4 regions of the Streptomyces sp. NPDC126497 genome follow, and region 2 is predicted to be linked to each of the others. Evidence: riboswitches for the same ligand, from Rfam matches in the RefSeq annotation. Region 2 holds a riboswitch; each other region holds the start of a gene.
The links. Region 2 has a riboswitch for cyclic di-AMP ahead of ABTY20_RS31160 (M23 family metallopeptidase). Riboswitches for the same ligand answer to the same signal wherever they lie in the genome.
Positions count from the first base shown of each region.

Region 1: another riboswitch for cyclic di-AMP. It lies ahead of ABTY20_RS04600 (transglycosylase SLT domain-containing protein); the one in region 2 lies ahead of ABTY20_RS31160 (M23 family metallopeptidase).
Region 3: another riboswitch for cyclic di-AMP. It lies ahead of ABTY20_RS28240 (M23 family metallopeptidase); the one in region 2 lies ahead of ABTY20_RS31160 (M23 family metallopeptidase).
Region 4: another riboswitch for cyclic di-AMP. It lies ahead of ABTY20_RS24200 (M23 family metallopeptidase); the one in region 2 lies ahead of ABTY20_RS31160 (M23 family metallopeptidase).

Region 1 covers NZ_JBEORT010000005.1:11,172-18,650, forward strand. The annotation lists gene ABTY20_RS04575 (hypothetical protein) at 1-782, opposite strand, end outside; gene ABTY20_RS04580 (polysaccharide deacetylase family protein) at 915-1,712, opposite strand; gene ABTY20_RS04585 (glycosyltransferase family 2 protein) at 1,709-3,001, opposite strand; gene ABTY20_RS04590 (GNAT family N-acetyltransferase) at 3,014-4,099, opposite strand; gene ABTY20_RS04595 (HAD family hydrolase) at 4,307-5,179, shown strand; gene ABTY20_RS04600 (transglycosylase SLT domain-containing protein) at 5,143-5,622, opposite strand; cyclic di-AMP (ydaO/yuaA leader) riboswitch at 5,626-5,797, opposite strand; gene ABTY20_RS04605 (polyprenyl synthetase family protein) at 6,357-7,367, shown strand.
Region 2 covers NZ_JBEORT010000118.1:6,879-14,357, forward strand. The annotation lists gene ABTY20_RS31130 (roadblock/LC7 domain-containing protein) at 1-113, shown strand, start outside; gene ABTY20_RS31135 (DUF742 domain-containing protein) at 110-478, shown strand; gene ABTY20_RS31140 (GTP-binding protein) at 505-1,080, shown strand; gene ABTY20_RS31145 (MBL fold metallo-hydrolase) at 2,059-3,252, opposite strand; gene ABTY20_RS31150 (GNAT family N-acetyltransferase) at 3,286-3,804, opposite strand; gene ABTY20_RS31155 (SGNH/GDSL hydrolase family protein) at 3,801-4,586, opposite strand; gene ABTY20_RS31160 (M23 family metallopeptidase) at 4,793-5,719, opposite strand; cyclic di-AMP (ydaO/yuaA leader) riboswitch at 5,724-5,886, opposite strand; gene ABTY20_RS31165 (alpha-galactosidase) at 6,201-7,479, opposite strand, start outside.
Region 3 covers NZ_JBEORT010000092.1:6,625-14,103, forward strand. The annotation lists partial or broken gene ABTY20_RS28235 (PrsW family intramembrane metalloprotease) at 1-1,039, shown strand, start outside; gene ABTY20_RS28240 (M23 family metallopeptidase) at 1,137-2,156, opposite strand; cyclic di-AMP (ydaO/yuaA leader) riboswitch at 2,169-2,326, opposite strand; tRNA gene ABTY20_RS28245 (tRNA-Met) at 2,617-2,690, opposite strand; gene ABTY20_RS28250 (dihydrofolate reductase family protein) at 2,754-3,887, opposite strand; gene ABTY20_RS28255 (response regulator transcription factor) at 3,958-4,617, opposite strand; gene ABTY20_RS28260 (HAMP domain-containing sensor histidine kinase) at 4,647-5,648, opposite strand; gene ABTY20_RS28265 (DUF3040 domain-containing protein) at 6,068-6,340, shown strand; tRNA gene ABTY20_RS28270 (tRNA-Lys) at 6,418-6,490, opposite strand; gene ABTY20_RS28275 (DEAD/DEAH box helicase) at 6,633-7,479, opposite strand, start outside.
Region 4 covers NZ_JBEORT010000065.1:30,620-38,098, reverse strand. The annotation lists gene ABTY20_RS24210 (M16 family metallopeptidase) at 1-539, shown strand, start outside; gene ABTY20_RS24205 (M16 family metallopeptidase) at 536-1,924, shown strand; cyclic di-AMP (ydaO/yuaA leader) riboswitch at 2,125-2,289, shown strand; gene ABTY20_RS24200 (M23 family metallopeptidase) at 2,302-3,075, shown strand; gene ABTY20_RS24195 (GntR family transcriptional regulator) at 3,265-3,960, shown strand; gene ABTY20_RS24190 (HPr family phosphocarrier protein) at 4,114-4,395, opposite strand; gene ABTY20_RS24185 (bifunctional acetate--CoA ligase family protein/GNAT family N-acetyltransferase) at 4,567-7,398, shown strand; gene ABTY20_RS24180 (DUF5998 family protein) at 7,467-7,479, shown strand, end outside.

The DNA.
Region 1 (7,479 bases), on a different contig from region 2:
CCGGGGCGCACGAAGTGCCGCAGCACCACCGCGATGACCGTCAGGTGCAGCAGGTACGCGAGTCCCTGGGGGGCGAAGTAGTCCTGGCCCACCCAGTTGGCGAGCTGGAAGATCCACACGGCGGTCCACACCAGCCGCCAGTCCTCGCAGAAGGTGCGGTAGAGCAGGACGAGCACCGGCATCGTCAGCAGGCCGAGGGCGACCGGCGCCCAGTTGGCGTACGCGGCGGCGCCCTCCACGCCGAAGGCGCGCACCAGGCCGGCGTTCAGCGTGAAGAAGCCAGGCCACTGGTCGTACGCGGACATGTTGCCCGACAGCGCCGCGCCGGGCCGCAGTTCACCGTTGGCGAGCAGGGTGTCGACGACGGCGTCGTGCTTGGAGGCCCACGGGTAGCGCACGGCGTCGTACAGCACCGCCGGCGGCGCCTTGAGCGCGCACAGCAGCGCGGCGCAGTGCGCGGCCGGCCACCAGGGCGCGGTGCCCGCGCGCCGCAGGCTGAGGACGAAGCCGGCGGTGAGGACCAGCAGCGACAGGTAGTAGGAAGCCGGAAGACGGTCCAGCAGCCCGTAGTCACCCATCTCCCGGAAGCCGATGCGGGGCAGTGCGTGGCACCACAGCCCGGTGGCGAGCGGCAGCGTCAGCAGCCCGGCGTCGGGCGGACCGCTCGGGAGGGGCCAGGATCCGCGGCCCCCGCCGGGGCCGCGTCCCGGCTCCTTCGGGCCGCTGGCCGGCCCGGGCGACTCACTGCTCCCGGTGGTCGGTACGGGCACACGCTGTTGCACGCCGGGACTCCCCTCCCCCGCGACGAGTATAGGAATTACCTCTGGTTTTCACACCAAAAACGGCGGACTCGCCTGTGAAGCGGCAGCTGCCCGATATCTCCCGCGCGGACCTCCCCGGCCCGCCCGCCCCCCTCAACCGGCGAAGGAGGGACGGCCGCGCAGGACGGTGCGGACCCGGCGGTACCACCGCCAGCCGACGGTCCTCGGCCCGTCCCGGTACGGGGCGATCCGCGCACCGTCGCCCGCCAGCCACGCCTCGACGTCGGCGACGGTGTGGCCGCGCCGGACGATCAGACGGGCGATGCGGTAGCGCTCGTCCCGCCCCGAACTGAGCGCGTGCCGCACGGCGGTCGCCGTCTCGTAGCCGGCGCGAGCGGCCATGGCGCGCACCCGGGGGCTGTTGTAGCCGTGCGGATAGGCGAGGTGGGGGACGGGGTGGCCGAGGGCGTCCTCCAGCACCGCCCGGGAGTCCACCAGTTCGGCGCGCAGCCGCCCGGAGCTCAGGGTGTCGAGCTGGGCGTGGGTGACCGTGTGGCTGCCGATCTCCATGCCGGACCGTTCCAGCTCCACCACCCGGTCCAGGGTCATCATCGGGGCGGGTGGCAGCAGGCTGCGGCCGCCCGGGGCGATGGCGCCGGTGGTCAGGTACGCGGTCGCGGGCAGCGAGCGCCCGGCGAGCGCCTCGGCGGTGGGACCGGGCAGGTCGGCGAAGCCGTCGTCGAAGGTGAGCAGCACCGGCCGGGGCGGCAGGGGGGCCCGTCCGGTGAGTTGGTCGGCGAGGGCGCTGATGGTGACGGGCGTGCGTCCGCTGTCCACGACGGCGTCGAGGTGGGCCGCGAACTCCTCGGGCGTGACGGTGAACTCGGCGATCCAGTCCGGCGGATCGTCCATCACGGCGTGGTAGAGGAGGACGGGTACGGCCTGGTTCATCCCGTCCCCCGTCCCGTGGCGCCCGCCAGCGCCCGCCTCGCCCGCAGGTACCCGAGCGGCCCGTACGCCATCCCCCTGCGCTGCAGCCGCGACAGACGGCGCGGCCAGGGGTGGGCGCGGGCTCCGTGTCCGCCCGGCGCGCCGCCGCCGTCCGTGTCGCGCGCCCCGGTCAGCGCGCGGGCGTGGGCGAGGCCGCGCGGCAGCCGGGCGAGGAACGCCGGCAGCAGCGCGGGCCGGTTGACCAGGATCGCGGTGAGGTAGGCGGTGAGGCCGGCGCCGTAGCCGTACGCCTGGGCCTCCAGGTCGGCCCAGGTCTCCCGGTGGTGGTGCCACACCAGCGCCCGCGGCGTGTAGTGCAGCCGGTACCCCTGGGCGAGGACGCGCACGAACCCGTACAGGTCGTCGCCGCCCCGGGCGGGCGTCCCGGTGCCGGTGGCCGGGTCGAAGCCGCCGACGGCACGCAGCACCTCCGTGCGGAAGGCCATGTTCGCGCCGGAGCCGAAGCGGCCCGCGGTGAAGGGGAACAGCGGCTCGTCGCGGGGCGGGTCGCCGGGATCGTACGTCGTCGGTGTGAAGCCCTTCGCGAAGCCGCCGTGGCTCTCCAGCAGGACCTGGGCCGGGGTGCGCAGCCGGGCGGGCAGGATCAGTCCGGTGACGCAGCCGAGCCGGGGGTCGGCGGCGAACGGCGCGGTCAGCTCGGTGAGCCAGTGGGGATCGGCGACCACGTCGTCGTCGGTGAAGGCGACCACCTCGCCCCGGGCCGCCGCCAGCCCCCTGTTGTGCGCGACGGCGAGCCCGGGCACCGGCTCGCACGCGTACCGCACCCGCTCGCCGTACGCGCGCTCCACCAGCTCGCGGGTCCCGCCGGTCACCGGCGCGTTGTCGACGACGACGACCTCGAACCGCGGATGCTCCTGCGCGAGCAGCGAGTCCAGCGTCCGGGCGAGCCGCCCGGCCCGCTCCCGGGTGGCCACGACGACCGAGGCGTACGGCGGCCCCCCGCCGTCCCCCGCGGCCTCCGCCACCGCGGCGTCCCCCGCCACCCCGGCGGCCGCCCGCGTCAGCACGGTCCGCGGGTCCGCGCCCTCCGGCACCCGCGCCAGCAGGGTCCCCACCGGGCGGCCCGCCCGTCTGACCAGTAGGAACACCTCGCCGTGGGTCACCGGGGGGCTGCCCGGGCCGGGTCTCGGCGCGGACTCGTCACCGTCCAGGTCCAGTTCGGCGACCTGTACCGCGCCGATGGCCAGGAACCGCCGTATCTCCTCCTGCGTACGCGCTCTGCGGAACACCCGTCCCCCTCCTCACGACCGGCGCAGCCGTGCCGCGCCCTTCAGGGTCCGCGCCGCCAGCGCCGCCAGGCGCGGACGGGCGCGGACGAAGCCGTGCGCGCGGCGCGCGGGCCCGCGGCCCAGCCGGTGCAGCGCGGCGCCCACCCCCGGACGGGTCGCCGCCCCCTCGTACACGGCGAGTTCACCGGTCTTCAGGGAGTCCTTGTACGCGGCCGGACCGCGTCCCAGGTCGAGCATCCCGATGCCCTCGGCCGCCGCCGCCTCGGCCATCCGCAGGTGCAGCACCAGGCCGGGCGAGTACGTCGCGAACTTTGGGTCGTACGCCGGGAACCAGCAGGCCAGGACGGACGCCGACCGCAGTCCGAAGTGCGCGGCGACGGGACGCTCCCCGGCGTACAGGACCGACAGCGCGCCGGTGCACTGGGCGGCCCGGGTCCCGGCCAGCCGGCCCACGAGCCGGACGATCCACTCCCGCGCGAACCGGTCGCGCCGTCCGGTCCTGCGGTACTGCGCCGACTTCCACTCCATGAGCGCGCGCAGCGCCGCCGGGTCGCGCTCGTCGAAGACGAACCGCACGGCCCCGGCCCGGCGGCCCAGCCTGCGCTCCTTGGCCAGCGTGGTCCTCAGGAACTTCGGCGACCGGGTGCGCAGCACCGACTCGTACGCCGCGTAGCCCTTCCCCACGTCGACGACGTAGGTGGCGTGCTCCTCGGCCGCGTACGGCACGAACAGCCCCTGGCCGGCCTCCAGGTTGTCGAAGACGAAGCTCGACACCGAGCAGGCCCGCAGCAGTTCGGCGGTCTCCGGGGCGACACCGGGAGCCAGGACCGCGCCCTGGCAGTCCGACACCCCGAGTCCGATCGCCCGCCCCTGCCCCAGCGCGCCCCGCTCGTACGGCAGGAAACCCACCGGCTGCGCACCCTCGTACAGCACGGCGACCCGGGCCCGCGGCCGCACCCGGGCCACGGCGACGCTGAACTCCGGTTCCATGAACGGGTTGCGCGGTGCGTCCGTCGCGGCACGCAGCTCCCGCCAGCGCTCCCGCTCCCCCTCGCCGAGCTCCCCGGGCCCCAGCACGCGCACGCGTCCACCGCTCACCCGACCCCCCGATCAAGTCCCCCCTGGGCCCTTGGAAGGTACCGCCCGGGACCGGGCGGACGGTAGATAGCGGACCATGTTCTTGCCAAACGGGGAAAGAGTCCTGAACCGGTCCTTACCTGGCGTCCGAAGAAGGGGAAACGCATCGAAAGCGAGCGGAAACGGGCATGGCGAATCGGACCGTCGGGTTGTCCGTATTCTCTGATCATGGCCGCACCCACCGCGTACTCACTCATCGCCACCGACCTGGACGGGACGCTGCTGCGCGGCGACGACACCTTCTCCGACCGGTCCCTCGCCGCGCTCGCGCGGGCGGAGCGGGCCGGCGCGCGGCACCTCGTGGTGACGGGGCGCCCGGCCCCCAGGGTGCGGCCGCTCCTGGACGACCTCGGCTGCACGGGGCTCGCGGTGTGCGGCCAGGGCGCGCAGGTGTACGACGCCGGCGCGGACCGGCTGCTGTGGTCGGTCACGCTGGACCGGGAGCTGGCGGAGGCCGCGCTCGGCAAGATCGAGGCCGAGGTGGGGGAGGTGTGCGCCGCGGTCGACCAGGACGGGGTCGACGGGCTGACGCTGATCGAGCCCGGCTATCTGATGCCGCACCCGACCCTGCCCGCGGTGCGCGTCGAGCGGCGCGACGAGCTGTGGGACCGGCCGATCAGCAAGGTGCTGCTGCGCCACCCGGACCTGTCCGACGACGCGCTGGCGGCGGCGGCCCGGTCGGTGGTCGGCTCCCTGGCCACGGTCACCATGTCGGGGCCGGGCACCGTGGAGCTCCAGCCGTGCGGGGTGACCAAGGCGACGGGGCTGGCGCTGGCCGCCGAGCACCTGGGGCTGGGCCCGGCGCGGACGATCGCCTTCGGCGACATGCCGAACGACGTCCCCATGTTCGACTGGGCGGCCCGCGGCGTCGCCATGGCCAACGCGCATCCCGAGCTGAAGGCGGTGGCGGACGAGGTCACCGCGTCGAACGAGGACGACGGCGTGGCCGTCGTCCTCGAGCGGCTGTTCGGCGGGGCGACGGCGCTCGCCCGTCAGCGGGTGGCTCAGTACGCGCCGAAGACGTTGTCGATGGAGCCGTAGCGGTCGGCGGCGTAGTTGCAGGCCGCCGTGATGTTCGCGACCGGGTCGAACGGGTCGAAGGCGGTGCCGGGCACGTGGTAGGCCGCGAAGGTCGGGTCGATGATCTGCAGCAGGCCCTTCGACGGGGTGCCGGCGGCGGCGTTGGAGTCCCAGTTGTTGATGGCGTACGGGTTGCCGGAGGACTCGCGCATGATGTTGCGGTGGATGCTGTCGTAGCTGCCCGGGATGCCGTTCTGCGCCATGACGTCCAGCGACTCGCGGATCCAGCCGTCGAGGTCGTCCGGGTACGCCGTCACGGAGCCGGCGGCGGTCGTCGTCGGCTCGGTGGTGGCCGCGGAGGCGCCGGTCGCCCCGAACAGCGGCAGGGCGACCACGGCGACGCCGGCGCCGGCGACGGCGAGGGAGCGGGCGAGGCGGCGGCGGTACTGACCGGAAGCAGGCATGTCTGGGTTCCTCTCCTACGCCTGCGAGGTGAGCTGTCGGGTTCGGGCGGGAGAGTGCCCGGCCGTGCCCCTGCGGGCATGGCTTCACCCCTAGCCGTCCCGGCGCGGTGTCCGGTCCGGCGGCTTACCTGGGTCCCCCGCTCCTGCCGTCGTGAGTGATCGTCGTCGGTTGATGCGGGCGGCGGCAGGATTAGGCGTCCACCCGGCAGGCCCGGAACGTATGCGAGAGGAGATGTCGGGAACAAGTCCGGGAATCACATAAGACGCCTTTTGATCTTGGAATGGGCGTTTTGCGGCACTTGATCCTTCATGGGTATCGAGGGCCAACTCGGCCGCCGGTCAAGGGGGATGGGGAATGGCGGCCCGTGGCGGGGGTACCGGATCGTGCGTGACCCACTTCACGGGGGGCCGGTCGCGAGTGCATTTCTCGCCAAGAGGAATGAAGCCGGTGTTTACGGCAAATCGGGCGTCGGGGCGGGCAGGATGGTCCGCGTGGCGAGACGGGGTCCGGGGAGCGGGGCGAGAGGCGGGTTGCCGCGTCCTGGAAAGTCGTGGAATGTCCGTTGTGGTCGATGCGTGAAAGCGATCCGGCGCCGGCCCCGCGCCGCCCTGCCCGTAACCCCGGGCGCTGGCGGTGATCGAAACGTGACCGGATACGCTGACTTGAGTGAGGGCAGCGACCTATCGACATTCCGTGTAATCGCCAGTGGACACCAGCAGACAGGAGACCCCTCGTGACCGTCGTCGGGCCGTTCGGGCTGAGCGTGCGGGACCAGGCTCTGGAGGCCGATGTCCAGGCCGGGATGACGGCTGTCGAGGAAGGGCTGATCGAGGCCACCAAGAGTGAGGTCCCCTTCATCACGGGGGCCGCCCAGCACCTGGTGCGGGCCGGCGGCAAGCGGTTCCGTCCCCTGCTCGTGATGCTCGCCGCCCAGTTCGGCGACCCCTACGCGCCCGGCGTCGTGCCCTCGGCCGTGGTCGTGGAACTCACCCATCTGGCCACGCTGTACCACGACGACGTGATGGACGAGGCCGAGGTGCGGCGCGGCGTCGACAGCGCCAACACCCGCTGGGGCAACTCCGTCGCGGTCCTCACCGGCGACTTCCTCTTCGCCCGGGCCTCGCACATCCTGGCCGACCTCGGCCCGGAGGCCGTGCGGGTGCAGGCCGAGGCGTTCGAGCGGCTGGTCACCGGGCAGATCCTGGAGACCGCGGGACCGCAGGACGGCCGCGACCCGGTCGACCACTACCTCGACGTGCTCGGCGGCAAGACCGGCTCCCTGGTCGCCGTCTCCTGCCGCTTCGGCGCGATGATGTCCGGTGCCGACGAGACGGTCGTGGACGTGCTCACCCAGTACGGCGAGCGGCTCGGCGTCGCCTTCCAGCTCGCCGACGACGTCCTGGACATCGCCTCCGACTCCCACGAGTCCGGCAAGACGCCCGGCACCGACCTGCGCGAGGGCATCGCCACCCTGCCCGTGCTGCGGCTGCGCGAGCGGGCGGCCCGGCTGGGCCTCGCCGAGGACATCGCCCTGTGCGAGCTGCTCGACTCCGACCTCACCGACGACGCCCGGCACGCCGAGGCGCTGCGGCTGCTGCGCGCCCACCCCGCGCTGGAGCAGGCCCGCCGGGACACCGTGCGCTACGCCGAGGAGGCGCGCGCGGCGCTGGCCCCGCTGCGGGAGTGCGAGGCCAAGAGGGCGCTCGTGCAGCTGTGCGACGCGGTGGTGCACCGCGCGGGCTGAGCCGGCCCGGACCCCCGCACGACCCCTACGGGGCGGGGGAGGGAACCGTCCCGCGTGTCATACCCCAGCAGTACGGGGAGTTGCGTCCGGAGGCTGACGAATCCGTCCGCCG
Region 2 (7,479 bases):
ACTCCTGTCTGACGGCGCTGACCCACCGGGGCGCGGACATCGGCGTCGTCGCCTACGAGATGGCCATGCTGGTCAAGCGCCTCGGCTTCCACATGTCGGTCGAGCCACGATGACCCACGCGCAATGGGTGGACGAGGCGGCCGGTCCGGTCGTCCGCCCGTACGCCATGGTGCGGGGACGGACCCGCAACGAGGGCTACTTCTTCGACCTGGTGGCCTTCGTGGTCGCCACGGTCGACACCCTCCAGTACGAGGTGGAGATGCAGCCCGAACACCGCGCGATCCTCGCCCTCTGCCGCAGCCCGCGCCCGGTGGGCGAGGTGGCGGCGCGCATGAACCTGCCGGTGGGAGTCGTACGCGTGCTGCTCGGAGACCTCTTCAACGCCCGGGCCATCCGGGTGCGGCAGCCCGCCGATCCGGCGGCACGGCCCAGCGTCCGGATGATCAGAGAAGTACTCGAAGGACTGCGCGCACTGTGAGCACGAAACCGAAAGGCAAGCCCGCCATGCCACAGACAGAGCTGCCGGACGCCGCGAAGATCCTGGTGGCAGGGGGCTTCGGGGTGGGAAAGAGCACCCTGGTCTCCACGGTCAGCGAGATCCTCCCCTTCCACACGGAGGAGACTCTGACCCGGTCCGGCATCGACGTGGACGACCTGTCGGGTGTCGAACGGAAGGGCACGACCACGGTGGCCCTGGACTTCGGTCGGATCACCATCCACAACCGTCTCGCGCTCTTCCTGTTCGGCACCCCCGGCCAGGACCGCTTCTGGTTCATGTGGGAGGAGCTGGCCGCCGGTGCGCTCTGCGCGATCGTCCTGGCCGACACCCGGCGGCTGCCCGACTGCTTCCCGGCCGTCGACTACTTCGAGCGCAGCGGCCTGCCGTTCGTGGTCGCCGTCAACTGTTTCGAGGGCGCCCGCCGGTACCCGGCGGAGACGGTACGCCAGGCACTGGCGCTGGGCCCGCACGTACCGGTCCTGCTCTGCGACGCCCGCCTGCGCACCTCGGTCAAGGAGACGTTGATCCAGGCTGTCGAACACGTCCTGGCGGTGGAGACCCGGCGCGGGGCGGCGCTGTAGGTCCCGCCCCGCGCATCACGGACGTGGACGGCGCCGGTGGCCGCGCTTCGGCGTCAGCCGCTCCCGAAGAGCTCCTCGTACCGGGTGGCGACACCTGCCGAATGCCTCTCCGACAGCGTCCCCGGCCGCCTGCTACGGGCCCTCCGCGCGACAGGGGAGGCACCCGGACCGCCGCCGCCCGGGCAGCGTGAAGGGCTCCGTCACACGGTCGCACGACTGCGGGGGCGGCCTGGGGACGGCTTGCTTCGAGCTCGAGGGGTCCCCGGGGCCGGACGCCGGGAAGGGGGTGCGCAGCAGCGTCGCCGGCGAGGACGCGCGTCGATCGCCGACGGCCTTCGCCACCGCTTCGGCGGCACGGCACGGCCGCCCCATGACCTGGCCGCGCCGTTCCCGGGCACCGGGTCCGGGCGGGAAGGCCAGGGTCTCGGGCGACCCGGCAGCAGTAGCTGGTGGGGCCTTGTCGCCGGCGCTGGCCCTCACGGATGCGCGGTCACCGCCCGCGTCCTGGCCGGCCTGGGCGTTCGCGGGTCCCGCTGCGCTCGGACAGCCCTGGCGCACTGCCCCGCGCTGAACCGCGTCCCGTGCACGAAGACGAGGGGCGGTGCGCCCGCTGCCGTCACGAGTTCCCCAGCTCAGCCCTCCCCCGGACCGACTCCACCGGCGGGCCGCCCCGGCGCCGAGACGCGGAGACGCCGGCCGGCGAGGGGCCGAACGCGACGGCAAGGGCGAGACCCGGCCGCGGACCCCGTCGCAGGCGCGGCCATCCGTGACCGCGACGGCGACGCCCGGCGCCTGTTCGCAGCCCTGGGCCGCTTCACCCTCGCCGGAACCGACCGCGCCACCCGCGAAGACCAGGACAGCATGATCCGCCGCTTCCTCCAGAGCGCCCGTCCGAGGCTCCCCGCACACGGTCCCGCTCTTCAGCCGGGAGACGCTCCGGCATCCGGGCCGTCTTCCCGAGCCCGTCCCCGGCCGGGGTCACCGCTCACCGGCGAGGTCGAGATCGCCCTTGCTCGTCTCGGCCGCCCCCTCAGCGATCCGGGGGCGCCGCCACGAGCGCGCGACCGGACCGGAGACCGCCCGCCACCACGCCTCCGCCGGCAGCCTCGCCGCCGGCTCGAACGGCTCGCCCGGCCGCGGGAACGCCACCGCCTGGCCGGCCTCCTCGGCCGCGTCCTTCATCCACTCCCCCGGCTCCGCCCACGCGTGCGGCGCCAGGTTGAACGTCCCCCAGTGGATGGGCAGCAGCACGCCGGCCGCCTCGCCGCCCTGCAGGTCGAGATGGGCCCGGACGCCCTCCTCGGGCGTCATGTGGATGTCGGGCCAGAAGTCCGAGTACGCGCCGACCTGGATCATCGTGGCGTCGAACGGGCCGTGGCCGGCGCCGATGTCCTTGAAGCCGTCGAAGTAGCCGGTGTCACCGCTGTGGTAGATCCGGTGCTCCCCGCCCGCGACCACCCAGGAGGCCCAGAGGGTGTGCTGGGCGTTGCGCAGGCCCCGGCCGCAGAAGTGGCGGGCCGGGGTGGCGGTGAGGGTGAGGCCGCCGACCTCCGTCGTCTCGTGCCAGTCCAGCTCGCGCAGCCGCCCGGCGGGCACGCCCCAGCGCTCCAGGTGCGCGCCGACGCCGAGGGGGACGGCGAACAGCGTGCCGGTGCCGGCCAGCGCCTTGATCGTGGGCAGGTCGAGGTGGTCGTAGTGGTCGTGCGAGATCACGACGACGTCGACCGGGCCGAGCGCGGCCAGCGGCAGCGGCACGGGGTGCAGCCGTCTGGGCCCGGCGAAGGGGAACGGCGAGCAGCGCTCACCCCACACGGGGTCGAACAGGACCCGGTGCCCGTCGATCTCCGCGAGGACGCTGGAGTGGCCCGCCCACGTCAGGCGCAGCCCCGTGGCGGGCGGGCGGGAGATGTCGGCGAGGGTGGTGGGGTGCACCGGGACGGCGCCCTTCGGGGCACGCCGGGACCGGGAGTCCTTGTCGAGGTAGATCCTCGCCAGGTCCCGCGTCGAGCCCGACGGGCGGATCCGGGCGGGACCCCCGGGGTTCTGGAAGACCCCGTCCCTGAAGTGCGGGGACCTGCGGATGCGCGCCATGCGCTCGCCACTCGGGTCCGCGCCGAAGGCCACGGGTCGCAGGGCGCGCGGCCCGGAGCTCTGGGAACGGGAACCGGCCACGGTACCTCCAGGTGGAGTCGGTCAGACATTCCATTATGTGCGGCCGGCCCGGCGCCGCGGTGCCGGGGGCGGCCGCGGCGGACGGAGCGGCTCGCGCACCATGAAGACGTCCACCGGGTCCTCGGCCTCGAGGGTGAATCCGTGCCGCTCGTAGAGGCGCCGGGCCGGACTGCCCCGCAGCACGTTCAGCCGGACGACGGCACCGTCGCGGTCGCACCGCCCCAGCAGCTCGCGCAGCACGCCGGAACCGATGCCGCCGCCCTGGAGATCCGGGGCCAGGTAGAAGTGCTCCAGCCGGCGGGCGTCCGCGGCCGGCCGCAGCGCCACGCAGCCGGCGAAGGCGCCGCCCACCTCGATCACCCACGTGCGGGCCGGGTCGAACCCGTCGCGCAGCCGCTGCCGCACCCGCCGCGGGTCGTACCGCCCGAGCCGTTCCAGGTCCGCCCGGAGCACCACGGCGCGCAGCCCGGCCACCGCCTCGACGTCCGACGCGGTCGCCGGCCGCAGCGTCCAGTCCGCCGTGGGCGCCGTCCCGTCGCGCGGGCCGCTCACGCCACCGCGGCGATGCGCACCTTGATGTCGTCCGGCGACAGCGTCCCCTTGGCGATCACGTGGTCGCCCGAGGACTCACCGCGCAGCCGGCGGCCGATCCACGGCACCAGGTAATCACGGGCCCACTGCACGTCGTCCCGCCGGATCTCGAGGGTGCCGCGGGGCGGCAGGGCCGGCCAGGGCTGTTCGGGATCGGCCGGGATCTCCAGGCCGAGGGCCTGCCCGGCGCGGAGCGCGACGCGGGTGTGCCCCTCCGGCGACAGGTGCAGCCGGTCGGCGTCCCAGGCCCTGCGGTCCTGGACGCTCTTGAGGGACCACAGGTCGAGCACCGGGCAGCCGTAGCGGTCGGCCACGGCCCGCACGTGCCCGTTGTACGTCGCGATCTTGCCGCGCAGGTGCTTCAGCAGGGGCACGCCCCGGGTGTCGAACCCGGTCGTCACCAGCACCGTGCCGGACGCGGCGGTGAGCGCGGCGATCGCCCGCTCGAACCGCTCGGCCACCTCGTCGGGGTCGCTGCCCGGACGGAGGATGTCGTTGCCGCCCGCGCAGAACGAGACCAGGTCGGGGGCGAGTTCGACGGCCCTCGGCAGCTGGTCCGCCACGATCTGGTCCAGTAGTTTTCCGCGCACCGCGAGGTTCGTGTACCGGAAGTCGCCTTCGGGCCGGAGGTCCGCGAGGAGCACGGCGAACCGGTCGGCCCAGCCGACGAACGCCCCGTCGGGGCCGGGATCGCCGACGCCCTCGGTGAAGCTGTCCCCCACCGCCACGTACGACCCGATCACTGCTCTGCTGTCACTCTTCGAATCGTCTGCCACAGCCGTACATGATTCCTCTTCGAATGTGACCTACGCGACCGTAAGGAAGGATTGACGCGCGGTGAGATAAGACACCCTCAAAATGTTGGCCAACTCCGGAATACGCCGCGGGCCGGCCCCGGGGATCGGGGGCCGGCCCGCGGCGCGCGTGCCAGGAAGGCGGCGTTGAGGGGTCAGCCGATGGAGACGCCCTTGGAGCGGAGGTAGGAGACCGGGTCCACGTCCGAGCCGTAGTCCGGGGTGGTGCGGATCTCGAAGTGCAGGTGCGGGCCGGTCACATTGCCGGTCGCGCCGGAGAGGCCGACTTCCTGGCCGGCGGTGACCGTCTGACCGGCCGAGACGGAGAGCGAGGACAGGTGGGCGTACTGGGCGTAGTAGCCGTCGTCGAGCTTGACGACGACCTGGTTGCCGTACGCGCCGCCCCAGCCGGCGGAGACGACGGTGCCGGCGCCGACGGCCTTCAGGGAGGTGCCGGTCGGGACGCCGAAGTCGACACCGGTGTGGTAGCCGCTGGACCACATGCTGCCGGCCACCTTGTAGGCGGTGCCGAGACCACCGGCGCCGGGCACCGGGGAGCTGTAACCGGAGGCGCTCGCGGCCTGGCCGGTGTCGGCGGCCTGGGCGGAGGCGTCCGAGGAGGACTCCTCGGCGGGCTGCTCCGGCTGCTGCGCGGCGGGCCGGGGGGCCTCGGCGGAGGAGGGCTCCGCCGGCGCGTCCGCGGCGGCCTCGCCGTCGACGGAGAGCTTCAGACCGGGGTGGATGAGCGACGGCTCGTCACCGATGACCTCGCGGTTGTCCGCGTAGAGCTGCTTCCAGCCGCCGTCGACGTGCTGCGCCTCGGCGATCTTCGCGAGGTAGTCGCCCGCCTTCACGGTGTACGTGCGGACCTCCCCGCCCTTCTCGGCGGCGGCCTGGCCGGCGTCGGCGGAGGCGGAGAGCGACTGGACGGTCCTCTCGGGGGCGGTCTGCGGCGTGGCGGCGTGCGCGCCGGTGGCGCCGAGGAGCGGCAGGGCGAGTGCGGCGCCGCCGGTCCCGGCGACGGCGATGGAGCGGGTGAGGCGCTGGGCCTTGGTACGGCGGTGCTTACCCTTCGCGGGCATGACGAATTCCTCTCCGGCGCCTACGAGGTGAGCTGTCGGGTGCGGACTGGAGATGCCCGGCCGCGTTTGCCGCGCGGCTTAACCCCGAGCCGTTCCGGGAACCGGAACAGGCGGTCGTGCCTGTGGGTCCCCCGCTCCTGCCGTGCACGGGTCAGTGTGTGCGGGCTCCGGGCGGCGGCAGGATTAGGCGTCCGTCCGGATCGGTGGCGAACGTAAGCGACCCGGACACCAGGGGACAAGCGCGAAGTTCACCCGGAACGGGTTCTTTCGTGATCCACAGGAGGAAATGGCGTCACCGGGCGTCAGCCGGGATTCCCTTTCCCTCGTGAACTGCCGTGCGGTTCACGGGAATTACGTGAGCATGCCGACAACACGTCGTCCCGGATATGACGATGCTCACGCACCCCTCCCCCATACTCCCTTCTTCCCGGGCACGTTGGGGTGAATCACCCCAATCGGACAGAACGCCTGAATCAGCGCATCACCGGCGCCTCAGCCGGAACACCGCCGCGTCCAGGTCTCCCCGCAGACCGGTGCGCAGCCCGTGGTGCAGCAGTACGGCACCTCGATGTGTTTCGCCGGTTTCGAGGCATTCGTACGAAGCGTCCGGGTCGAGGCCGCGCAGCCGGAGCGCCGGGACGGGCTCTCCGTAGTGCTGCGCCTGGAGGCAGGCGAGGACGACGGCCTCGTCGCCGAGGACGTACTGCACCGCGCTCAGTCCGCCCTCCGGCGGGCGCAGCCGGTACAGGTCGCCGCGCTGGACGGCGGGCCGGATCTCCTTGTAGAGCGCGACCCACTCCCGTGCCTCGGCGAGCTCCTCCTCGGTCCACCGCGTGAGGTCGCCGCCGACGCCGAGCACCCCGGCCATGGCGCTGACGAACCGGAAGCGCAGCGGACTGACCCGCCCGTTGAGCATCGCGTTCGGGCTGTCGGTGACCCAGGCGGCCATCACCCGGGCCGGATGGATCTGGCTGAAGCCGTGCTGGACGGCGAGCCGGTCCAGCGGGTCGGTGTTGTCCGAGGTCCACACCTGGTCGGTGCGGGAGAGGATGCCCAGGTCGATGCGGCCGCCGCCGCCCGAGCAGGACTCGAAGGCGACGTCCGGATGGGCCGCCCGCAGCCGGTCCAGCAGGGCGTACAGCCCGCGCACGTGGTCGGTCCACAGTCGCTGCGGGTAGGGGTCGTCCGGCCAGCCGGCGTCGGTGAAGCAGCGGTTGAAGTCCCACTTCACGTAGTCGACCGGGACGCCGGCGAGCAGCCCGTCGAGCCGCTCCCAGAGGTACTCCCTGACGTCCTCGCGCGCGAGGTTGAGCACGAGCTGGTTGCGGTACTGCGTGCGCCGGCGTCCCGGCTGGAACTGCACCCAGTCGGGGTGCGCGCGGTACAGGTCGCTGTCGGGGTTGACCATCTCCGGCTCGACCCAGATGCCGAACCGCATCCCGAGGCCGTGCACGTGGTCCGCGAGCGGCTTCAGGCCGCCGGGGAAGCGGTCGGGGTTGGGCGTCCAGTCGCCGAGCCCGGCCCGGTCGCTCGTACGGGCCCCGAACCAGCCGTCGTCGACCACGAACAGCTCGACACCCATCGCGGCGGCCCGCCGCGCCAGCGTCCGCTGCTGCTCCTCGGAGATGTCGAACCCGGTGGCCTCCCAGGAGTTGAACAGCACGGGCCGGTCCCGGTCCGCGTCCGGGACGACGTACGTCCGCTGGTAGGCGTGCCAGGCGCGGCTCGCGCCGCCGAAGCCGCCGTCGCTCCACAGCCCG
Region 3 (7,479 bases), on a different contig from region 2:
TGGATAGCGACGGCGACCGCCGACCCGACCGGCGCCGACACGCTGGGCGCGACGGTCGTGGCACCGGTCGTGGAGGAGTCCGCGAAGGCCGCGGCCGTCCTGCTGGTGTTCCTCTTCCGCAGACGCGACTTCACCGGGATCCTCGACGGCGTGGTGATAGCCGGGGTCACCGCCACCGGTTTCGCGTTCACCGAGAACATCCTCTACCTCGGCACCGCCTTCGGAACCGACCAGCTCACCGGCGACAGCGGCATCGCCTCGGTCACCGCGGCCACCTTCTTCGTCCGCGTCGTGATGGCGCCGTTCGCGCACCCCCTGTTCACCGTGCTCACCGGGATCGGCTTCGGTACCGCCGCGCTGTCCACGGACCGGCAGCGGATCCGGCGGGTGCTGCTGCCGCTGGGCGGACTGCTCCTCGCGATGGGCGTGCACGCGCTGTGGAACGGTTCCTCGGCACTCGGCCGGTACGGCTTCCTCGCGGTGTACGCGGCGTTCATGGTGCCGGTGTTCGGGCTGCTGACCTGGCTGGTGGTGTGGACGCGGCAGCGGGAGCTGCGGACCGTGCGGGCGGAACTGCCCGCGTACGCGGCCGCCGGATGGCTCCATCCGGCGGAGCCGTTCGCGCTGGGCTCGATGCGGGCGCGGCGCCTCGCCCGGCAGTACGCGCGCCGCTGCGGCGGGAAGGGCGGCGGCGCGGTCGGTCACCGCGTACGAGGCGTACGCGACGTCGCTGGCGTCCCTGCGGCACCGGGGGCGCCTCGGACGGGCGGGGCCGGACTTCGTCACGCGGGAACGGGAGCTGCTGCTGGAGCTGTGGCACCGGCGGGCGGCGGCCCGGCCGGCCCTGGAGCACGCGGCCCGTGCGACCGCGCCCCGGTTCCCGGCCGCCGCGGCGCCGCGGGCGGTGTACGGCGGTCACGTGCGGCCCGCCCCCGGGCAGCCGCCGTACGGACGGTCCGCCTACGGGCAGCCGCCGTACGGACCGTTCGCCCACGGGAATCCGTACGCCGCGTACGACCCGAACGCCCACCGGCCCTGACGGACCCGGGCCGCCCCTGGAAACACCTGACCGGCAGCCCTGACGTGGGGGGGCGCCGTCGGGACTGCCGGGGTCCGGGGCGGGAGGGCCCGTTCGCTCAGATGCTGAGGCCCTTGCCGCGCAGCCAGGCCATCGGGTCGATGCCCGAGGCGGAGCCGCCGGGGTGGATCTCGAGGTGGAGGTGGGCGCCGGTGACGTTGCCGGTGGCGCCGACGCGGCCGATCACATCGCCGGTGTTGACCTTCTGGCCGACGCTGACGCTGATGGAGGACTGGTGGGCGTACCAGATCTCGGTGCCGTCGTCGAGCGTGAGCACCGTCTTGTAGCCGTAGGAGCCCTCGTAGCCGGCGGAGGTGATCGTGCCGGTGTGCACGGCCTTGATCAGTGTGCCCGTGGGGGCGGCGAAGTCGAGGCCGGTGTGGTGGCCGGAGGACCAGTAGGCGCCGGCCTGCCCGAAGGTCGAGGTGATGGTGTACGAGGAGGTCGGCAGCGCGTACTGCTTGGCCAGCTTGGCGAGGCGCTCGGCCTCGGCCTTCTTCGCGGCCTCCTCCTCCGCCTTCTTCCTGGCGGCCTCGGCCTTGTCCTTGGCCTCCTTCTCCGCCTTGACGGCGGCCTCGGCGGCCTCCTTCTCGGCGGCGGCGACGGCCTCGGCGGCGGCCTTGGCCTCGGCCTGGTCCTGCTGCTGCTCGACCTGCGCCATGATCCGGGCGCGCAGCGCCTCACCGGCGTCGGCGGTGCCCTGCTCGGTGTCGTCGGCGGTCATGCCGAGGGTGCTGAGGGGGGTCGCCGAGCCCTTGGGCGTTTCCTCGTCGGAGAGGAGGGAACCCACGCTGGGGAGGTCGGGCATGGAGATCGACACCGGCGGCTTGCCGGTCTGGGCGCTGGCCATGCCGCCGGCGCCGACCGCCGCTATGACGCCGACGCCCAGGACGGTGGAGCTGCGGGCGAGTCCCCCGCCGCGCTGCTTGGAGACGCGATGCCGGCCGCGTACGGGGCGGACGGACTCCGCGGTCGGGTTCCACTCCTCGAAGGGGCCCTCGTCGGTGCGGCCGACGCCGTAGGCGAAGGTGTCGCCCGGCTTGAAGGGGACCTCGGGGGCAGGCGGGTTGGACGCCACGTGGGCGCGCTCCTTTCCTTCCGTCTCCGCCTACCGGGTTAGCTGACGGGTTCGGAGCGGGAAGGTCTCCTACGCGCGTATACGCGCCGTGTCGCCACGGCGGTATTCACGCGATTCACCCCATGGTGGTGGTTCCCCGGTTCCCTTGCGGGATTCGGCGCGTGCGCACGGAGCCGCCTTCTGTGACGGCTGGGACGACCGCGCTGCGTTATCGAACGTTAATAGACGCGAGGGCCGGATTCCAAGCCGTTCCTCTTGATCGTTAACGATTTCTCCCTGGACTTACGTCTCACGAGCGGCCAAAAACGGGCGAGTTGACCGCACTCCGCATGGCGGCCGACTTCTGACGGTGTGTCATTCGTTATGCACTGCGGGGTGAACCGCTCACGTTCAGTGAGGGGGGGGGGAACGGAAAACGCCGAGGGCCGGAATCCTTTGGATTCCGGCCCTCGGCCTTCAGTAGCGGGGACAGGATTTGAACCTGCGACCTCTGGGTTATGAGCCCAGCGAGCTACCGAGCTGCTCCACCCCGCGTCGTTGAGACCAGTGTACGCCATGTGCGGGACATGGCGCACATCCATGATCGGCGGCCCGCTCTCAGCGGCCGAGCAGATGGCCGTTGGGTGCCTTGGCCCGGTCCTCGTGCTCGGGCAGGACGACGACGGTGGCGCCCCCGGAGGCCAGCACACCACTGCCGTCGGCGCCCGGCACGAAGGTGTCCGGCTCGCGCCAGGCCGTGACCACCCGCCGCACCCCCGCGTCCAGGATCAGCCGGGCACAGGGCGCCGGCCGGGACGCGCGGCGGGCACAGGGCTCCAGGCTGGAGTACACGGTGGCGCCGACGAGCCGGGGGTCCGTGGGGTCGGCCTTGGCGAGCGCGGCCTCCTCCGCGTGCACCACCGGGTCGCCGCCCTCCCGGGAGTGGCCGCGCGCCAGTTCCGTGCCGTCGGCGGCCACCACGACCGCGCCCACGCTGAACGCCGTCTCCGAGGGCGGGCACGCGGCGGCCAGCTCGCAGGCGAGGGCCAGCCAGTGGTGGTCGGCGGCGGAGGGCAGCGGGCCGGAACCGGGGGCGGTGGGCTCGTAGCGCATCAGGACGACGTCGCCGACCGGGCGGGTCTCGACCAGTCGCAGCCGGCCGCCCTGGTAGGCGCCGGGGCCGAAGAGGCGGGGTGCCCGCGGATCGCCGACGAACAGCGGGGCGAGGGCCAGCTGGAGTTCGTCGGCCAGCCCCTCGGTGAGGAGCTGGGTGTGGATCGTGCCGCCGCCCTCGACCATCAGCCGCCGCACCCCGCGCCCGGTGTGCAGGTGCTCCAGGAGCCGCCGCCAGTCGAGTGCGGCCCCGAGCGGCACGACGTCGGCGGCGAGGCCGAGGGCGTGGGCGCGCTCGGCGCCTTCGTCGGTCGTGTAGAGGACCTTCTCGCCGCCGGTGTGCCAGAACCGGGCCGCCGGGTCCAGGTCGCCGGAGCCGCTGACGGCGACCTTGAGCGGGTACGCGGACCGGCCCTCGGCGAGACGGGCGGCGCGCCGCTCGGGCGAGTTGACCAGCAGCCGGGGGTTGTCGGCGCGGATCGTGCCGGCGCCGACCAGGATGGCGTCCACGGATGCCCGTACCTCGTCGACCCGGTCGAAGTCGGCCGGACCGGACAGCAGCAGCCGGTCGGGGCCGGTGTCGTCCAGACAGCCGTCGAGGGAGACGGCGGCGGACAGCAGGACGTACGGGTGGGACATCGGCGCACTCCGGGTGGGGCGGGGGTGGGAGTCCAGTCTGACAACGGGCCGGGCGGGCCCGTGCGCCGGCTCAGGGCTCGATCAGCCCCACCCGGATGGCGTACCGGGTGAGCTCCAGGCGGTCCTTCAGGCCGAGCTTGGCCAGGATGTTGGCGCGGTGCCGCTCCACGGTCTTGGGGCTGATGACCAGGAGAGCGGCGATCTGCTGCGAGGTGTGGCCCTCGGCGACCAGCTTCAGGATCTCCTCCTCCCGGTCGGTGATCGCCTTGGCCGGCAGGGCGCGGCCCTCCCGCGCGAGGTCGAGGTAGTTGTGGATGAGGGCGTTGACGGCGCCGGGGTAGAGGAACGGCTCGCCGCGCATGGTGGCGCGGCAGGCCTCGACGAGGTCGCGGTCGGCGACGGACTTCAGGACGTAGCCCGAGGCCCCGGCGGCGAGGGCCTCGAAGAAGAACTGCTCGTTGTCGTACATGGTCAGGATGAGGATGCGGGTGTCCGGCAGACCGCGGGAGAGCTCACGGGCCGCCTGCAGACCGGTCTGCCGGGGCATCGCGATGTCGAGGACGGCCAGGTCGGGGCGGTGCTCACGGGCCTGTTCGAGGGCTTCGGCACCGTCGGCGGCCTCGGCGACGACGGTCAGGTCCGGTTCGCCGTCCAGGATGAGGCGGACCCCCCGGCGGACCAGCGCGTGGTCGTCGGCGAGCAGGATGCGGGTGGGGGCCGGGTCGGTCATGTCTCAGCGTTTCCGGTCGGGGGCTTCGGTCACGGGGGCGGGGCGTGGGCGGGCGCGGAGCCGTGTACGGGGACGAGGGCGTGCGCCGGGAAGCGGGCCGGGACGGGAACGGCCAGGCGCACCTCGGTGCCGCCGTCGGCGCCGCGGTCCACGGTCAGGCGGGCGCCGACCAGCAGGGCGCGCTCCCGCATCCCGCGGATGCCGGCGCCCTCCTGGGCGACACCGATGCCGCGGCCGTCGTCACGCACGCTGAGTTCGACACCGCCGGGCGCCCGGCGCAGGGCGAGCTCGGCGCGGCGGGCCCGGCTGTGGCGGGCGATGTTGGTGAGGCCTTCCTGGGCGATCCGGTAGATCACCAGTTCCGACTCCCGGTCCAGCTCGGGCAGGTCCGCGTCGAGGCAGTGCTGGACGCTCAGGCCGGGCCCGCCGAACTCGGTGGCGAGGGCCTTGAGCGCGCTGGCCAGCCCGAGCTCGTCCAGCACCCCGGGGCGCAGCCGGCGGGCGATGCGCCGGATCTCCTCGAGACCGGCCCGGGTGGTCTCCTGCACCTGGCGCAGCTCCTCGTCCAGGCCGGGCGGGGCGTGATCGGCGGCGCGCTTGAGCTGGAGCAGCACGGCGGTGAGGGACTGGCCGACCTCGTCGTGCAGCTCGCGGGCGATGCGACGGCGCTCGGCCTCCTGCGCGGACAGGGCGCGGGCGCTGCTCGTGGCGCGCTCGTCCTCCAGCCGGTCGAGCATGGTGTTGAACGTGGTGATCAGCTCGGCGATCTCGCCCCGCCCGCCGACCGCGGGGCGGTGCCCGGGGCGGAGCAGGTCGGTGGTGGCCATGGCGCGCGTGAGGCGCTGCAGCGGGGCGAGCCCCACGCGGAGCAGCAGCGCGTTGGCCACCAGCATGGCGGCCAGCCCCACCGTGAGGACCGCGGCCTCGGTGAGCAGGACCGGGGTGGACACCGTGACGGGTCCCAGCAGCAGGGCCGTGGCGGTGATGAGCACGACGGCGTTCAGCAGGAAGATCCGCCAGAACAGAGGCACCCGGTACCGCCTCCTCGCCGTCGGCCGCTCGCCACGGCTCCCCGCGCGGAGGGGGAGCCGACGGCCCGCGGTCCGGGGGCGCGGCGCGGGCCGTCCCTTCCAGCGTGTGCGCCGGACGGGCCCCGCGCCATCCGTGACAACCCCCATTTCCCACCGGAACCCGGTCGTCCCGACGGTCCGCGTACGCACCGGCCCCCCGGGGGGAATGGGGGTCGCGACGGATGGTGGCGAGGACTCGTGGTGGGCGACGCTGGATCCTCCGCACCGGGCGGGTGACCACGTCGGCGCACGGGCAAACTCCTTTGTACCGGGCCGAGTTCACGGCAGGCCGGCGGTTCGACGGTTACGCCCCCGGTGTCACGGAGCGATGGCCGCCGACGGTGCCACCGGGCGGCCGCCCCCCCTGGGAAGGAGGAGCCGTGCCCCAGCCCGACGACGAACGCCTGGTCGACCTCGCGGCCCGTGTCGCACACGAGGACCCCCATTTCACCCGCCCCCTCCCCGAGAGCCGCCCGGCCCGCCCGCGCGGGCACCGCCGCACGGGTGCCTGGTGCGCGCTGGTCCTCGGGGTGACCATGCTCGCCGCGGGCATCGTCGTCCCCGACGGCCTCCTGATCGCGGCGGGCCTGGTCCTCGCCGGGATCGCCGTGCAGCTCCTCGACCCGGGCCGGGACGGGCGCCCCGTGGAATGACGCGGCGCCCGGGCCGGCCGGAGCCGGGACGGGCGCCACGTGACAGGTCGGAGCCGTTGTGCCGCTCCTGCCGGAGGTAGGCCCTGTGGGACTCGAACCCACAACCAATGGATTAAAAGTCCACTGCTCTGCCAATTGAGCTAAGGGCCCCTGGCGATGTTGCCTCCCCGAGCATAGCGGGAGGTGGCCGGGACTCCGATCGGGTATCGCGGGACGTGTCCCGCGCACGACGCGGGAGGGCCCGCACGACGGGTGTCGTGCGGGCCCTCCCGGTCTGCGTGATGAGGCCGCGTCAGCCGTTGCGCTTCCAGCGCGGCTTGTCCTCCCGACGGCCGAAGGAGCCGCCGCCGCGGTGGTCGTCACGACGGCCGTACGGGCGGTCGTGGGAGCCGGAGCGGAAACCGGGGCGGTCGCCCTGGCGGTCGCGGTTGAACGGACGGTCGCTGCCGCGGTGGCCGCCTCGGTCGTCCCGGCGGAAGCCGCCGCGGTCGTCACGACGCTCACCGCGGTCGCGGTTGAAACCACCACGGTCGTCACGACGCTCGAAGGAACGCCCACCGCGGTCGTCACGACGGAAGCCACCACGGTCACCGCGGTCGTCCCGGCGGAAACCGCCGCGGTCGTCACGACGCTCACCGCGGTCACGGTTGAAACCGCCACGGTCGTCACGACGCTCGAAGGAACGCCCACCGCGGTCGTCACGACGCTCGTCACGACGGAAGCCACCACGGTCACCGCGGTCGTCCCGGCGGAAACCGCCGCGGTCGTCACGACGCTCACCGCGGTCACGGTTGAAACCGCCACGGTCGTCACGACGCTCGAAGGAACGCCCACCGCGGTCGTCACGACGCTCGTCACGACGGAAGCCACCACGGTCACCGCGGTCGTCCCGGCGGAAACCGCCGCGGTCGTCACGACGCTCACCGCGGTCACGGTTGAAACCGCCGCGGTCGTCACGACGCTCGTCACGGCGGAAGCCACCGCGGTCACCGCGGTCGTCCCGGCGCTCGCGCCGCTCGTACGGGGCCGGGGCCTCGGTACGCTCCACGCGCTCGGTCCGCTCGACGTCCCGCGCGGTCGGCTGCTCCGGCAGCGAGACCTCGGCCTCGGCCGCCTCGGCGACCACCGTCTCGACGTCC
Region 4 (7,479 bases), on a different contig from region 2:
CCGCCGACCTGGCGCTCACCGTCCTCGGCGGCGGCGAGTCCTCGCGGCTCTACAACCGGCTCGTGCGGCACGACCGCACGGCCGTGGCCGCCGGGTTCGGCCTGCTGCGGCTGGCCGGGGCGCCCTCCCTGGGCTGGCTGGACGTGAAGACGTCCGGCGACGTGGAGGTGCCGGTCATCGAGGCCGCCATCGACGAGGAGCTCGCCCGGTTCGCCGAGGAGGGCCCCACGGCGGAGGAGATGGAACGCGCCCAGGCCCAGTTGGAGCGCGAGTGGCTCGACCGGCTCGGCACGGTCGCCGGCCGCGCCGACGAACTGTGCCGGTACGCCGTCCTGTTCGGCGACCCGCAGCTCGCCCTGACCGCCGTGCAGCGCGTCCTGGAGGTGACGGCGGAGGAGGTGCAGGAGGTCGCCAAGGCCCGCCTGCGCCCCGACAACCGCGCGGTGCTCGTCTACGAGCCCGTCGCCCCGGAAGCCGAGGACGCCGAGGACGCCGCCGCAGCCGCCGGCACCGACGAGAACGAGGAGACGGCGAAGTGACCGAGCTCGCCACGATGGACTTCCACCCGCAGCCGCAGGCGGGCGACGCCACGCCCTGGGCCTTCCCGGCCCCCGAGCGCGGCACGCTCGACAACGGCCTGACCGTGCTGCGCTGCCACCGCCCCGGCCAGCAGGTCGTCGCCGTCGAGGTGCTCCTCGACGCGCCCCTGGAGGCCGAGCCGGCCGGTCTCGACGGTGTCGCCACGATCATGGCGCGGGCCTTCTCCGAGGGCACCGACAAGCACTCCGCCGAGGAGTTCGCCGCCGAGCTGGAGCGCTGCGGCGCCACCCTGGACGCGCACGCCGACCACCCCGGCGTCCGCCTCAGCCTGGAGGTCCCGGCCTCCCGGCTCACCAAGGGGCTCGGGCTGGTCGCCGACGCGCTCAGGGCGCCCGCGTTCGCCGACAGCGAGGTCGAGCGGCTGGTCCGCAACCGCCTCGACGAGATCCCGCACGAGCTGGCCAACCCCTCCCGGCGTGCCGCCAAGGAGCTCTCCAAGGAGCTGTTCCCGGCGAGCGCCCGTATGTCGCGCCCGCGCCAGGGCACCGAGGAGACGGTCGCCGGCATCGACTCCGCGGCCGTGCGCGCCTTCTACGAGAAGCACGTCCGTCCCGCCACGGCGACCGCCGTGGTCGTCGGCGACCTCACCGGCGTCGACCTGGACGCGCTGCTCGGCGACACGCTGGGCGCCTGGACCGGTTCCCCGGCGCAGCCGCGGCCCGTTCCCCCGGTGGTCGCCGACGACACCGGCCGCGTCGTGATCGTGGACCGTCCCGGCGCCGTCCAGACGCAGCTGCTGATCGGCCGCATCGGCCCCGACCGGCACGACCGCGTGTGGCCCGCGCAGGTGCTCGGCACGTACTGCCTCGGCGGCACCCTCACCTCCCGCCTGGACCGCGTGCTGCGCGAGGAGAAGGGCTACACCTACGGCGTCCGGGCGTTCGCACAGGTCCTCAGGTCCGCCCCGGACGGCACGGGCGCGGCGATGCTGGCCATCAGCGGCTCCGTCGACACCCCGAACACCGGTCCCGCCCTCGACGACCTGTGGACCGTGCTGCGCACGCTCGCCGCGCAGGGGCTCACCGACGGCGAGCGCGACGTCGCCGTGCAGAACCTCGTGGGTGTGGCGCCGCTCAAGTACGAGACCGCCGCGGCCGTCGCGAGCACCCTGGCCGACCAGGTCGAGCAGCACCTGCCGGACCACTACCAGGCCGATCTGTACCGGCAGTTGGCCGAGACCGGCACCGTGGAGGCCACCGCGGCCGTGGTGAACGCCTTCCCGGTGGACCGCCTGGTGACCGTCCTCGTCGGCGACGCGGCACAGATCAAGGCGCCCGTCGAGGCCCTCGGGATCGGTGAAGTCACCGTCGTGGCCGCCGAGTAGCGGGCGGCGGGGCGCACGCGCGCCCGGGCCCCGGTGACGCGGACGTCACCGGGGCCCTCTTATGCCCGAATCGGGGCGGAAGTTGCCCGTCTGCCCTGTGGGATGCGCTACAAAAACCGGGATCCGTTTGAGGATCGGAAGGGGTCCCGCTTAGCTTCGTCCGGGCTGTTCGTCGGGCAGTGCGCCGCACCCGCGGCACCGGACAGCCATCGCCGAGTCCCCGTACGGCGCGAGCCAGGGGAGCCGGGGACCCACCTGAGTCCCTGGGGTGAATCGGACGCCCGCGCGTGTCGCGAGGGGGTCCGTAGGAGACCTTCCTGCTCCGAACCCGTCAGCTAACCCGGTAGGCGAGAGGGAAGGAAAGGACCAGCCTGTACATGGCGTTCACCCGCGCCCCGGGCAAGCACCGTCGTCCCGGCAGGATGCAGCGCGGCACCGCCCGCGCGGCGGGCGTCGCGGCGCTCACCACCACCGGTGTCGTCGGCTCCCTCGCGGCCCCCGCGCTCGCCGCCGAACCCGCCGCCGCGCAGACCGGCCTGACCCCCGTCGTCACCCTGGGCGACGCGGTCGCCGACCGGATCGACGCGCAGGCGGCCGCCCAGCACGAGGCCGCCCGGGAGGCCGCCGAGGCCGCCGCGCGCAAGGCCGCCGAGGAGGCCGCGCGCGAGAAGGCCGCCGAGGAGGCCGCGAAGGCCCGCGCGGAGAAGGAGCGTGCCGCCCGGGAGGCCGAGCGCGAGCGCCTCAACACCTTCGTCTCCCCGATCCCCGGCTCGTACGTCTCGACCAGTTACCGGGCCGGCAGCTCGCTGTGGTCCTCCGGCAGCCACACCGGCGTCGACTTCCACGCCGCGAGCGGCACCCCCGTCCAGTCGGTCGGCGTCGGCACCGTCGTCGAGGCCGGCTGGGGCGGCGCGTACGGCAACCAGGTCGTCGTCAAGATGCACGACGGCACGTACACGCAGTACGGCCACCTGTCGTCCGTCGCCGTCTCGGTGGGCCAGCAGGTCGCCGCCGGGCAGCGGATCGGCCTCTCCGGCGCCACCGGCAACGTCACCGGCCCGCACCTGCACTTCGAGGCCCGCACGACCGCCGAGTACGGCTCCGACCTCGACCCCGTCGCCTACCTCCGCGCGCACGGCGTGAACCTCTGACCCGCCGCCCCGCCCGCTTCCCGGTGCCCCGGCTCACCCGAGCCGGGGCACCGGTGTTTCCGGGGAAGGCCTGTCCAAAAAATACGTATGGATTCCGGCCCCCCTTCGGAAATTCCCGCCGATTGCAATAGAGTCACGGAACACGCGTCAATCGTCGACGTTTCACGGGGATTAAGTCGGAGGTCGGTCATGCGTATTCCCGCGCACTCGGTGTGCACGGCGATCCGGGACGACATCGTCGCGGGCGTCCACGAGCGCGGCGGCCGGCTCACCGAGGAGGTCCTCGCCCGCCGGTACGGCGTCTCCCGCGTCCCCGTCCGGGAGGCGTTGCGCACACTGGAGGCCGAGGGGTTCGTGGTGACCCGGCGGCACGCGGGCGCGTGCGTCGCGGAGCCCACCGAGCAGGAGGCCGCCGACCTGCTGGAGATGCGCGTGCTGCTCGAGCCGCTCGGCGCCTCCCGCGCGGCCCAGCGCCGCACCGAGGCCCATCTGAAGGTGCTGCGCGGGCTGGTCCGGCTGGGTCGGGAACGCGCCCGCCGGGGCGACAGCGACGACCTGCGCTCCCTGGGCGGCTGGTTCCACGAGACGCTCGCCCAGGCCACCGGCAGCCCGGCGCTGACGTCGGCGCTGACCCAGCTGCGGCACAAGATCGCCTGGATGTACGCCGTCGAGGGGCCGTCCGACCCGGTCGAGCACTGGGCGGAGCACGGTGCGATCGTGGACGCGGTGGCGCGCGGCGACGGCGAGCGCGCGCGGTCCGTCACGGCGCTGCACACCGAGCGCACGCGCGCCGCGCACCGTCTGCGGTTCGCCTCCGGCGCCGTCCGCGCGGACCGCGTGAGGAAATCGCAACATGCCGTAAACACGACGGGTCTCCGGAATTAACACGGGTGCCGTATACAAAGAGGGAGTAATTCCGGGGGTTTTCCGTGCTGCCCCGGAAGGGAATCGAAAAGGCCCGCCCGGTGGTCCGGGCGGGCCTTTCGGTGTCACGGGCGGGTATTCCGGTGAAGGGACGATTCCCGCGACCGTGAATGCTCAGACGGTCTCGGGGAGCTCCTCGAGACCCTCGGAGACCAGCTTCGCCAGACGGTCCAGGGCGGCGTCCGCGCCCTCGGCGTCGGAGGCGAGGACGATCTCCTCGCCGCCCTGGGCGCCCAGGCCCAGGACGGCCAGCATGGAGGCCGCGTTGACGGGGGTGCCCCCGGCCTTGGCGATCGTCACCGGGACGCCTGCGGCCGTGGCGGCTCGGACGAAGATGGAGGCGGGGCGGGCGTGGAGACCCTCGGCCCAGCCGACGTTGACGCGGCGCTCAGCCATGTGTTGCTGCCCTTCGCTGTTCAGGGTTGTCTAGACCAGTTTCCCACATCGTGAAGCGTGCCCGGAGCGGCGTCCGCTCCCGGTGACGGCCGGACCGCGGCCCCGGCCCGGCCGTCGTCCACCACAGACTGCCTCGCGCCGCTGTCGTACGCGAGCCGTACTCTGGGGCCCATGCAGACCTCGTCGGACCGGCACGAGTACCCCTCCCACTGGGAGGCCGACGTGGTGCTGCGCGACGGCGGCACCGCGCGCATCCGCCCCATCACCGTGGACGACGCCGAGCGCCTGGTCAGCTTCTACGAGCAGGTGTCGGACGAGTCGAAGTACTACCGCTTCTTCGCGCCCTACCCGCGCCTGTCCGCCAAGGACGTCCACCGCTTCACGCACCACGACTTCGTGGACCGGGTGGGGCTCGCCGCCACCGTGGGCGGCGAGTTCATCGCCACCGTACGCTACGACCGGATCGCCGCCGACGGCACGCCCGCCCCGGCGCCGGCCGACGAGGCCGAGGTCGCCTTCCTGGTGCAGGACGCCCACCAGGGCCGGGGCGTCGCCTCCGCCCTGCTCGAGCACATCGGCGCCGTCGCGCGGGAGCGCGGCATCCGCCGGTTCGCGGCCGAGGTGCTGCCCGCCAACAACAAGATGATCAAGGTGTTCACCGACGCCGGGTACACCCAGAAGCGCAGCTTCGAGGACGGCGTGGTCCGCCTGGAGTTCGACCTCGAACCCACCGACCGCTCCATGGCCGTGCAGTACGCGCGCGAGCAGCGCGCCGAGGCGCGCTCGGTGCAGCGGCTGCTCGCCCCCGGCTCGGTGGCCGTCGTCGGCGCCGGCCGCGCGCCCGGCGGGGTGGGCCGCAGCGTCCTCGACAACCTCCGCGACACCGGGTTCACCGGCCGGCTGTACGCCGTGAACAGGGCGCTGGGGGAAGGGGAGAAGGAACTCGGCTCGGTGGCCGCGTTCCGCTCGGTGCGGGACATCGACGGGCCCGTCGACCTCGCCGTCGTCGCGGTGCCCGCCGAGCACGTCCCCGAGGTCGTCACCGAGTGCGGGGAGCACGGCGTGCAGGGACTCGTCGTGGTCTCCGCCGGATACGCCGAGTCCGGTCCCGACGGCCGCGAACGCCAGCGCGCCCTGGTGCGGCAGGCGCGCGCGTACGGCATGCGGATCATCGGGCCGAACGCCTTCGGCGTCATCAACACCTCCCCGGACGTACGGCTGAACGCCTCGCTCGCCCCCGAGATGCCCCGGCCGGGCCGGATCGGACTGTTCGCCCAGTCGGGGGCCATCGGCGTCGCCCTGCTGTCCCGCCTGCACCGGCGCGGCGGCGGCGTCACCGGCGTCACCGGCGTGTCCACCTTCGTGTCGTCCGGCAACCGGGCCGACGTCTCCGGCAACGACGTCCTGCAGTACTGGTACGAGGATCCCGACACCGACGTCGCCCTGATGTACCTGGAGTCCATCGGCAACCCCCGCAAGTTCACCCGCCTCGCCCGCCGGACCGCGGCGGCGAAGCCGCTGGTCGTGGTGCAGGGCGCACGCCACGGAGCGGGGCCCAGGGGACACGCCGTACGGGCGACCCGGCTGCCCCACGCGACGGTCTCCGCGCTGCTGCGGCAGGCCGGGGTGATCCGCGTGGACACCATCACCGAACTGGTCGACGCGGGCCTGCTGCTCGCCCGCCAGCCGCTGCCGGCCGGACCCCGGGTGGCGATCCTCGGCAACTCCGAGTCCCTGGGCCTGCTCACCTACGACGCCTGCCTCGCCGAAGGACTGCGTCCGCACCCCCCGCAGGACCTCACCACCGCCGCCTCGGCCGCGGACTTCCACGCGGCGCTCTCCCGCGCGCTGGCCGACGACACGAGCGACGCGGTCGTCGTGACCGCGATCCCGGCGGTGGGGGAGGGCTCGGTCGGCGACGCGGCCCTGGCAAGGGCCCTGCGTTCGGCCGCCGCCGCGACCCCGTCCAAGCCCGTCCTGGTGGTCCACGTGGAACTCGGCGGCCTCGCCGAGGCGCTGTCGGCGGCGACGAGCACGGCACCGCAGCCGCCCTCCGGCACCGCGCCCCGGGCGGCGGACGCCACGCCCCGCGCGGCCGGCGGCGACGGCCCGCCCGCCCCCGTCGTACCTCCCGAGGGCGCCCACCTCATCCCCGCCTACCCCGCCTCCGAGCGGGCCGTCCGGGCGCTCGCCCAGGCCGTCGCGTACGCGCAGTGGCGGCGGGACGCCGCCGAGCCCGGGAAGGTGCCCGAGTACGAGGACATCGACGAGCGGGGCGCGGCCGCGCTCATCGAGGGGCTGCTCTCGCGGGGACAGGGCCTCACCCTCGGCACCGCCGAGACCTGCGACCTGCTCGGCGCCTACGGCGTCCACGTCCACCGCGCCCTGCCCGCCCCGGACCCCGACACCGCCGCCCGGGCCGCGCGCACCCTCGGCTACCCGGTCGCCCTCAAGGCGACCGCCCCCCACCTCAGGCACCGAGCCGACCTGGGCGGCGTCCGCCTGGACCTGGCCGACGAGGAGCAGCTGCGCCGGGCGTACGCCGAGCTGACGGAGCTGTTCGGCGCCCCCGGGGAACTGCGCCCGGTGGTGCAGCGCATGGCCCCGCGCGGCGTCGACACCGTCGTGCGCGCGGTGATCGACCCCGCCGCCGGGGCCGTCCTGTCCTTCGGCCTCGCCGGGGCCCCCTCGCAACTGCTCGGGGACATGGCGCACCGGCTGATACCGGTCACCGACCGGGACGCCACCTCGCTGGTGCGATCGATCCGGACCGCCCCGCTCCTGTTCGGCTGGCGCGGCTCGGCGCCGGTGGACACCCCCGCTCTGGAGGAGCTGACGCTGAGGGTGTCGCGACTGGTCCACGACCACCCGGAGGTCGTCGCGGTCACCCTGGAACCGGTCGTCGTCGCCCCGCACGGCGTGAGCGTCCTGGGCGCCTCCGTGCGCCTGGCACCGCCCCCCGCCCGTGACGACCTCGGCCCGCGGACCCTTCCCGTGTACTGACCGGCGCCCGGGGCGGAGTGCGACGCAGCGGTGCCTCGCAGTCGGCGGTCCCCCGTAGGATGGGCCCCATGGCCAAGACCA